DNA from 3 places in the Allobosea sp. RIT-PG3_2 genome. Region 2 is predicted to be linked to each of the others. Evidence: predicted binding sites of a transcription regulator. Region 2 holds the regulator's gene; each other region holds the start of a gene.
The links. Region 2 encodes LexA, which represses DNA repair genes until DNA is damaged. Its sites were predicted from a motif close to TGTTCNNNNTGTGTTCNG; they were not measured.
Positions count from the first base shown of each region.

Region 1: the regulator LexA is predicted to act here: its motif matches at 1,534-1,551, upstream of ssb (single-stranded DNA-binding protein).
Region 3: the regulator LexA is predicted to act here: its motif matches at 1,896-1,913, upstream of AC2FAN_RS02850 (ImuA family protein).

Region 1 covers NZ_JBXWCA010000001.1:211,304-214,575, reverse strand. The annotation lists gene AC2FAN_RS00975 (ABC transporter substrate-binding protein) at 1-596, shown strand, start outside; gene AC2FAN_RS00970 (ABC transporter permease) at 551-1,462, shown strand; gene ssb (single-stranded DNA-binding protein) at 1,641-2,195, shown strand; gene AC2FAN_RS00960 (YciI family protein) at 2,568-2,855, opposite strand; gene AC2FAN_RS00955 (sugar ABC transporter substrate-binding protein) at 2,919-3,272, opposite strand, start outside.
Region 2 covers NZ_JBXWCA010000005.1:321,164-324,435, forward strand. The annotation lists gene AC2FAN_RS17235 (ComEC/Rec2 family competence protein) at 1-979, shown strand, start outside; gene lexA (transcriptional repressor LexA) at 973-1,689, opposite strand; gene AC2FAN_RS17245 (molybdopterin molybdotransferase MoeA) at 1,771-2,982, opposite strand; gene moaC (cyclic pyranopterin monophosphate synthase MoaC) at 3,040-3,272, opposite strand, start outside.
Region 3 covers NZ_JBXWCA010000001.1:639,316-642,587, forward strand. The annotation lists gene AC2FAN_RS02845 (Y-family DNA polymerase) at 1-1,109, opposite strand, end outside; gene AC2FAN_RS02850 (ImuA family protein) at 1,015-1,881, opposite strand; gene AC2FAN_RS02855 (pyridoxal-phosphate-dependent aminotransferase family protein) at 2,240-3,272, opposite strand, start outside.

The DNA.
Region 1 (3,272 bases), on a different contig from region 2:
AAACGGTCGAAGACCTCAAGCGCTACAAGGCGCTGTTCGCCGATCCGGAGGAGCCGGGGAAGGGCCGTTTCTACAACTGCGTCGCCGGCTGGGTCTGCGAGGGCATCAACACCAAGAAGCTCGCGGTCTACGGGCTGGCAGAGGACTTCAGCAATACGCGCGGCGGTTCGAGCGAGGCGCTGGTCGCCGCCATCGAGGCCTCGCTGAAGCGCAAGCGGCCGGTCCTGTTCTATTATTGGGGGCCGAGCTGGCTGCTGGGCGCCTATGATCTCGTCAAGCTCGAGGAGGCACCCTTCGATCCGGCCGTCTGGGCCGAGCTCAAGGCGAGCGACAACCCCAAGCGCGCCACGGCCTATCCGACCAGCAAGGTCGTCATCGGCGCCAATATCGACCTCGCCAAGAAGGCGCCGCAGCTCGCCACTTTCTTCAAGAGCTACGGCACGACCAGCGACATGACCTCGAAGATGCTGGCCGAAGCCCGCGAGAAGGGCGTCACTCCCGAGCAGCAGGCGCTCGTCTTCCTGAAGACGCAGCCGGACATCTGGCGCAAATGGCTGCCGGGGGACATCGCCACGAAGGTCGCTTCCAGCCTGTGACGGCCGGTTTCGTCCCGGAATTCGGCAAGGCGCTGCAGAGCTTCGTCAATCGCGCCGTGGACGCCGTCGTCACCGGCTATGGCGACAGGCTCGACGGCCTCGGCGCCTGGTTGACCGCGCCTGTCCGATGGGTCGAGACGGGCCTTTTGCTCGTCCCGGTGCCGGCTTTCATCCTCGTCGTCGCGGCGGGCGCCTGGCTGGCCAGCAGGCGCATCGGCTTCGTGCTCGCGATGGCCGCGCTGCCTGCGGCGCTGTCCGGGCTGGGTGTCTGGAACGAGGCGATGCAGTCGCTCGCTTTGGTCGTCGTCGCCGTGCTGTTCGTGGTTCTGCTCGGATTGCCGCTCGGCGTGGCGGCGGCGCGGCTGCCGCGTCTCGGCCGTGCGCTCACGCCGCTCTACGACCTGATGCAGACGATCCCGAGCTTCGTCTATCTGATCCCGGTGGCGATGGTGCTCGGGCTCGGCCGGGCGCCGGCTCTGGTGGCGACGCTGATCTATGCCCTGCCGCCTTTCGCAAGGCTGACGGAACTCGGCCTGCGCGGTGTCGATGCCGGGGTCGTCGAAGCCTCGCGCGCACTGGGCTTGCGGCCACGGCAGGCGTTCTGGCTGGTCGAGCTTCCGCTCGCCCGGCCCACCATCCTGCAGGGACTGAACCAGGCGATCATGATGGCGCTGGCGATGGTCGTCGTTGCCTCGATGATCGGCGCCAAGGGGCTCGGCGAGATCGTCCTGCTCGGTCTGCAGCGGGCCGATCCCGGCCTCGGCTTCATCGGCGGGCTCGCCATCGTGCTGCTTGCGGTGCTGTTGGACAGGATGGCGCAGGCCGTCCTCGGTGCGCCGCCCCCATCGGAGACAGAGCGGCCGTGATCGGAATCCGTCCGCTTTTCGATCAACCGGGCGTCACCCGAATCAGCGGGGGAAAACCTCGCCTTGAGACCTTGAACAAAACAGGAACATCGTTGATAATGGATTTGTGGGTCGATAGGGTTCGGCTCCCGGTCATTCGGCCGGTTGTGTGTTTAGTGCGCAGGAAATGGAGCCTCTCATGGCTGGCAGCGTCAACAAGGTCATCATCGTCGGCAATTTGGGGCGGGACCCCGAAGTGCGCCGCCTCGGCAGCGGCGAACCCGTCGTCAATCTGCGCATCGCCACCTCCGAGACCTGGCGCGACAAGCAGAGCGGCGAGCGCAAGGAGCGCACCGAGTGGCACTCGGTCGTGATCTTCAACGAGAATTTGGCGAAGGTGGCCGAGCAGTACCTGAAGAAGGGCTCCAAGGTTTACATCGAGGGCCAGCTCCAGACCCGGAAATGGCAGGACCAGTCCGGCGTCGAGAAATACACCACCGAGATCGTGCTGCAGCGCTTCCGCGGCGAGCTCACCATCCTCGACAGCCGCCAGGGCGGCTCCGAGGAGTACAGCGAGGGCGCCGGCGCGAGCGGCTACGGGGAAGAGCGTTCGGGCGGCAGCTCCTTCGGCCGCTCCAGCGCGATGGGCGGCGGTAGCAGTGGCGGCGCCGCGCGCCAGCCGGCCATGTCGGGCGGCGGCGGTGGCGGCGGGCGCTCCTCGTCGAGCCATCTCGACGACGACATCCCGTTCTAGCGAACGCCTGCCGTAATCTGTAAAGCATTGGCAATAAGGCGCTGTTTTTGCAGCGCCTTATTCGTTGACAAGTGGACTGCCGCCAGCAGCTTCGCGTTTCGTTAGTGCGGCGCTTTGGATTCCGTCAGAATCTCGGCAAATCCGTTCGCTGGTCGAAATTCTCTGGCGGCGGTATCGTTTCATTTTGCCCCGCCGTTTAGGAATTATGCATAGGCGGAGCGGCGCGCCCTGAACCGCGTCGCTCCTGGATGGGCCGCATAATAGCGTACAGACACAGCCTTATCCTCAGTCGAATTCCGGTTGAGCTCGGTCGGTCTGGTCAATCATGGCGCGCCTCCATCAACCGGGACACGACCCCGGCCGATTTCGAGCTTAGCCCTGGCGCCTGATGAAGCCGGTGATCGAGACGCGATCCCAGATGCCTGCGCTATGAAACGGATCTGCTGCATTGAAGCGTTCCACCGCTTCGCGATCCGCGGCTTCCACCACAAAGAGACTGCCGATCATGGTCGAACCGTCGTCGGCGACCAGTGGTCCGGACATCACGATTTTCACGTTCAGTGCGGCGGTATCGGAGAGAAACGCCTTGTGCGCATCGTAGTTGGCGAGACGGGCGTCGAGCGCGCCGGGTTTGTCGAGGGCGTGGATCACGAACAGCATGCGGCGAGGCTCCTATCGGCGGCCGGATGACGTGCCGGCCGCCGCGGTGAGTGAGGTTCCGATCTATTTGCTGGCCATGGCGGCGGCATCGCTCCAGCTCGGGCAGGCTCGCGATTCCAGCGGCGCGTCATAGGGCTGGTAGTTCGAGGCGTTCACCACGGTCGGCTTCAGCACCACTTCCGTCACGGTGGCTTCCTTCCGCAAGGCCCGGATCGCGACCATGGTCCCGATGCAGCCCTGCAGGAAGCCGTTATAGTCGCCCGATGCCAGCAGCTTGCCGGATTTGATCGCGTCGACTGCCTCCTGCGTGCCGTTGATGCCGACGACCTTGGCCTTGCGGTTGGCTCCGTCGAGAGCCTCGATCGCGCCGATCGCCATCGCATCGTTGGCGGCGAGCACCCCGTCGATCTGCGGATG
Region 2 (3,272 bases):
GCCAGTTCTGCCTTGGCCTGTCGGCCCGCTCTGGACCGCAGCGCTCGGCATCGTCGTCACCACCCTGCTCGCCACGGCGGCGACCGCGCCCTTCGGCGCCTATCACTTCCAGACCTTCAATCCCTTCGGCCTGCTCGGCAACGCCATGGCGCTGCCCTTCGTCTCGCTCTTCGTCATGCCGGCGGCGGTCTTCGGCGTTTTGGCCTATCCCTTCGGGCTGGATTGGCCGGCCTGGGCGCTGATGGGGCTCGCCTCGGATGTCGTGCTGAAGGTGGCGCACTGGGTCGCGGCCATCGACCATTCAACGGTGATGATCGCGGCCTTCGGTCCCGCCGTGCTCGTCTGCTTCGTTCTGGCGTTGCTCTGGCTGACGCTCTGGACAACGGCCTGGCGCTGGCTCGCGGCCATCCCGCTGATGTTCGGCGTCGCCGTCGCCGGCAAGCCCGAGCGTCCGGAGATCCTGATCGAACGCGACGGCTCCGGCCTCGCGCTGCGCGGCGCCGATGGCCGGCTGGCCATCGCCGGAAAGCCCAGCCGCTTTGTCTTGCAACAATGGCTCGCGTCCGATGGTGACAGCCGCTCGCCGGATGATCCGACGCTGCGGGCCGGCATCGTTTGCGACACCCTGGGCTGCATCGGCCGCACGGCCGATCAGCGCACCGTGTCTTACACGCGCGATCGGCTCGCAATCATCGAGGACTGCCTCCGCGCCGACCTCGTCGTCACCGCGATTCCCTGGAGCGGCGCCTGCAAGGCGAGGTTGATCAGCCGTGGCGCGCTGAGCCGCGACGGGGCGACCTCGCTCTATCGAACAGCGACAGGCTGGAGCAGCCATGTCTCGGAGCAGGGCGCCGCAGACCGTCCCTGGAGCCGCCGCCGCGAGCAGCCGCAGCCCGCGCCGCGGGCCAACAATCAGCCGCCCACCAACCCGGCATCGGTGTCCGTCGACAGCGACGCCGACATCGAACGGCTTCAGTAGCGCCGCATCAGATTGACGAGACGGCCCTGGATCTTGACCCGGTCCGGTCCGAGCACGCGGGTCTCGTAGGCCGGGTTCGCCGCTTCGAGCGCGATCGAGGAGCCGCGCTTGCGCAGCCGCTTGAGGGTAGCCTCTTCGTCGTCGATCAGCGCCACGACGATATCGCCGGTATTGGCCGTGTCCTGCCTGCGGATGACGACCGTGTCGCCGTCGAGAATGCCGGCCTCGACCATCGAATCGCCACGCACTTCGAGCGCGTAATGCTCGCCGGAGCCGAGCATGTCGGGCGGCAGTGAGACGGTGTGGCTGCGGCTCTGGATCGCCGAGATGGGCGTGCCGGCGGCGATGCGCCCCATGACCGGAATCGCGATGGAGGAACGGCTGTCCTCATCGGCTCCGGAACCCGGGCGTGGCTTGCCGAGGCTGGGCTGCGATCCGAGACCGCCCTGGACGATGGCCGGGCTGAAGCGGGGGCGCTGCTGCGGAGCGCCGAGACCATCGGGCATCTTGATGACTTCGAGCGCGCGCGCCCGGTTGGGCAGGCGGCGGATGAAGCCGCGCTCCTCCAACGCCATGATCAACCGGTGGATGCCGGATTTCGAGCGCAGATCGAGCGCGTCCTTCATCTCGTCGAAGGAGGGCGGCACCCCGCTCTCGCGCAAGCGTTCCTGGATGAAGCGCAGGAGTTCGTGTTGCTTGCGTGTCAGCATGGTTGCCGCCAGCCCCTCAAAGCGCAGATTCGAAACAAAGCACGAACACCATACGCGTTCTGCTTGTGTTCCGCAAGCGGCCTACCGCAGCGGCAGGATCCGGCAGGGATCGCCCGTTTTGGCCGCGTCGGCGAAGGCGGGGCGGATCGTCAGCGCCTGGGCTCGCGCCAGCGTGCCGAGCATCGAGGAATCCTGCCGGCCGAAAGGCGTCGCCACCCATCCCTCCGGGGTCAACGCCAGCTCGGAACGCAGATAATCCTCGCGTTCGTCATTCCCCGGCATGTCGCGTCCCAGGACGGCCGGGATGCTCCGGTCCCGATCCGCATCGGCCATGCCGAGCAAAGCCTCGATCAGCGGCAGCACGAAAAGGTGGCCGCAGACGATCGAGGAGACCGGATTGCCGGGCAGGCCGACCACGACCATGCGGCCGAGCCGGCCGGTCATCATCGGCTTGCCGGGCCGCATCGCGATCTTCCAGAAGCCGAGCTCCATGCCCGCCCGCGTCAGAGCCTCCTGCACGAGGTCATGGGCGCCGACGGAGGCGCCGCCGAGCGTGATCAGCACATCGGCATCGGCGGCCTCGGCCTGTCCGATCTTGGCGGCGAGATCGGCATGATCGTCGCGGGCGATACCGAGATCGAGGGGAGCGCCACCGGCTTTCTCGACCAGCGCGGCGAGTGAAAACGAGTTCGAGGCGACGATCTGGTCGCGCCCGACGGGCTCGCCGGGAGCGACCAATTCGTCGCCGGTGGCGAGGATCGCGACGCGGGGCTTGCGCCGCACCGGCAGAGCCGGATGCCCCATCGCCGCCGCGAGCCCGAGCGCGGCGCTGTCGAGCACGCGCCCGGCCGCCAACAGGACATCGCCTTCGTGGAAATCGAGCCCGGCGGCGCGCAGGAACTTGCCCTTGGTCGGCGGCACGCGCACCCGGATCGCGGGGCTGTCGACGCCGTCGGCATCTTCCTGGATCAGGATGGTGTCGGCGCCGGCCGGCATCGGTGCGCCGGTGAAGATCCGCACTGCCTGGCCCGGCCCGACGCCGCCCTCGAAAGCCCGGCCGGCGGCGGATTCGCCGATCACGGCGAGGCTGACGCCTTCCGCCATGTCGTCACCGCGAACCGCGTAGCCGTCCATGGCCGAGTTGGCGAAGGGCGGCTGGGTGCGCAGCGCCTTCACGTCGGCGCCGAGCACGCGCCAGCCGCATTGGGCGAGCGGCAGGGTCTCGGTTCCGGTCGGCCCCGGAATGCTGTCGAGCAACGCCTTGCGCGCGACGGGGACCGGGGTGAGCGCCATTAGAGCATAATGCCGAAAAGTGGGAACCGGTTTTCGGGCGACATCATGCTCACTCCTCTAACCAGCCTTCGCGTCGTAGTCGCCGGACTGGCCGCCGGATTTGTGCACGAGCCGGATATTCTCGATCCGCATCGCCCGGTCGACCGCCTTGACCATGTCGTAAACGGTGAGGCAGGCGACCGAGACGGCGGTCAGCGCCTCCATCTCGACGCCGGTCTGGCCGGTCATCTTGACCTCGGCGCGCACGCGCACACCCGGAAGCGCCTCGTCGAGATCGAGATCGACCGCGA
Region 3 (3,272 bases), on a different contig from region 2:
CGGTCGACCAGATCGGCCACTGCCTCCTCCTCGACGGCGCGGCCGTCGAGGCTTTGCTGCTGATCCGTCAGCGGCTCGCAGATCGGCACCGCGAGCTTGACCGCGTCGAAGCCGAAGCCGGGATCGAGCGGATCGGCCAGCGCCTCGATGCGCTCGCGATAGAGCCTGAGCAAAGCCTTCGCATCGCGCGAGGGCCGGCCGGTCTCGATGGCGAGGCGGCGGACGGCCCCGTCGCTGCGGAAAAAGCCGATCTCGAAGACGCGCCCGCCTTCGCCGCGCGCCTCCAGGACCCGCGCCGCCTCCCCGATCAGCCGGACGACGACCGCCTCAAGGCTCGCGGTATCGGCGAAAGGCTCGGCGAATTGGCGCTCGACCACGCAATTGGGCGGCGGCCGCAAGGGGGTGATGCGGCGATCCTCTCGGCCGAGCGTGCGCCTTAGCTTAGTCGCCAGCGCCTCGCCGAAGCGGGCCGAAAGCGTCTCGGACGGGCGTTCGGCGAGATCTGCCAACGTCTTGAGGCCGGCCCGCGACAGCGCGATCACGGTCTCCGCCTCGATATCGAGCGCGTTGACCGGGAGCGGGCGCAGCGTCACTTCCTCCCGCCCCGGAGCGATGATGCCGCCCTGCCCGAAACGGGCGCAGGAACGGGCGGCATCGGGCGTGCCGGCGATGGCGGTCTTCAGCCCAAGACCGATCCGGCGCATGACGTGGTCGACGCGGGCAACGAGCCCTTCCTCGCCTCCGAACAGATGGGAGCAGCCGGTGATGTCGAGCAGGAGGCCGTCGCGGGCGTCGAGCGCGACCAGCGGCGTGAAGCGGTCGCAGACACTCGCGACCTCCTCCAGAAAATGCAGATCCGCCTGCGGCTGCGCCTCCAGCGCGACGAGATCGGGGATGCGGGCACGGGCATCGGCCAGGGTCAGCCCGCGCGTCAGACCGAGCCTGACGGCGCGTCTGTCGCAATCGACGATGCGCAGCGCATTGTGCTGCGTCTCGACCAGGACATGGGGCTTTTCAGCCGGCGCGCCGAAGCCCGGAATCGTGCCCGTCCGCCGCAACCTGTCCGTCGCCAGATAGGGGAACCAGAGGGCGAGATAGCGGCGCGGCATGGTCTGTCCGGATTGCCAGTCTGTCGGAACGGTCGAAAACGCTGCGTTCCTCGAAAGATCGTCGGTCACGGTCCCACTCCACACGCCACTCACGTTCCGCCGCGCCGCCGCGCTGGCGCAGCAATCTCACGGCGAAAGCCGGAGCGCCGGGGGCATTGGCCTCCAGCGCCCGCGAAGCGAGCGCCCGCACCTGCCAGCGCGTGCGGGCTGCGCTCGGCGCCTCCGCAGCCGCCACCCGCAGCAGCAGGACCGGCACGCCCGCGCCTTCGGCAGCTAAAGCGAGGCGCCGGCTCGCCGTCAGGTCGAAAGGGCGCGGCTCACCCCAGGGCTCGATCAGCACGGCGCCTAACGCAGAGCAGCGCGCCGCCTCGGCACCCGCCCGCAAGACGCCCTCGCCGTCGCGCGCCCGCACCAGCAGGAGGCGCGAGGGATCGAGGCCAAGCTCGTTCAGCCCCGGCGCATGCAATCGGCCGGCTTCGGCATCGACGAAATCCTGCCGCGCCCAGAGGATCGGGCGCTCTGGCACCTCGCCCTCTCCGTGCCCAGCCCGCAGGGCGATCCCGAGCGCAAAGCCGGTCGCGGCCGCGAGATCGGCGACCTCGGCGGCATAGACCTCATGCAGCGCCGCTCGCGCGAGCCCGCCGCTCAGGGCTTCGTCGAGCGAAGGCACGCCAAGGCCGATCCGCCCACCCGCGACAGGGCCAGCCCGCAAAGCCGCCTCGGCGAGGCTGCGGCGCAGATCGGACAGGGTCTGGGCGGTCGCTGCTGGCATGGAAACTCGAAAATTGTTCTCTCTTTGTTCTTTTATAAAACGCACCGCGCCGGAAGGCGAGTCGAGTCTTCCGAACTCCGACTCGTCCCTGTGTGCGATACGCAAAGTTTGTCGGCTGGAAAGGGTAGTATGTCGGCATTTGCGCCCATAGTTTGTCGGCACAGCCCTTTTACGGCCTCAACCGCCTATCAGATCGAACCAGCCGCCTTCATCGATCACCTCGACGCCATGCTTGGCCGCGTCCCTGAGTTTGGACCCAGCGCCGGGGCCGGCGAGGACAGGAGTTGCTTCAGTGAATCGGCCGCCTGTAGGGAAACCCTGTCTGTTCGAGGCTCCCGCGATAGAATCGCAGCCTCTTTCACGCTGCGGCGGCTAAGCTGGCGATTGCTGCCGCGACACCGCCAGAGCCGTGCGGGATTTCTCTCGCCTGAAGCGCCATCTCAACTGCTCCGAGCGCGCCCAGCAAGGCTGCAGCGTTGAAATGGCCCATGTGGGCGATACGGAAGGCCTTGTTGTGATAGTCTCCTATGCCCAGGCCAAGCGTCACGCCACAGATATCGCGTGCGAAGGCGGTGATGACCCCTACGTCTACGCTAGGCGTCAGGACCGCCGTCACGGACGGCGCTCGCTCGGTTGCCTCCGTGACTCCGAAAGCCAGAGCCTGACCACTCGTCCAGAGATCGACGGCAGCATGTGTCGCCTTGGCAAGGGCGGTGTGGCGGCGCCAGATTGCCTCCAGCCCCTCCTCGAAGATCATGTCGAGCGCTGCACGCTGTCCAAAGAGCAGGTGCTCCGGCGCGGTCCCGCAATGTTTCATGTAGGCGAGCACGTTCATCCGACCGCTCCAGTCCCAATAGCCGGTGCGCAGGTCGGCGCGCTTGTGAGCGACAAGGGCTTTGTCGTTGGCCGCAACGAAAGCCAGGCCTGGCGATGACATCAGTCCCTTCTGTGAGGCGGAGACAGCGACATCGATGCGCCAGGCATCCATCTCGAATTCCATGCAGGCCAGCGATGCGATGGCATCGACCATGAAGAGGGCAGGATGGCCCGCGGCGTCGATGGCCCTTCGGATCGCGGGGATGTCATTGACGATGCCGGCGGCGGTATCGATCTGAACGACCATCACAGCCTTGATCGTGTGCTGCGTATCGGCGCGCAGCCGAGCCTCGACTGCGACGGGATCAACAGCCCGACGCCAGCTCCCAGGAAGCATCTCGACATCAACGCCCATGAAGCGCGCCATCTCGCCCCAGCCGATGGCGAAGCGTCCACTTTCAAGCACCAGCACCTTGTCGCCACGCGAAAGGACATTGGTGAAGGCTGCCTCCCAGCCGCCATGCCCGTTGGCGGCGTAGACGAAGGTTTCGCCGTCAGTCCGGAAGACGCGTTTG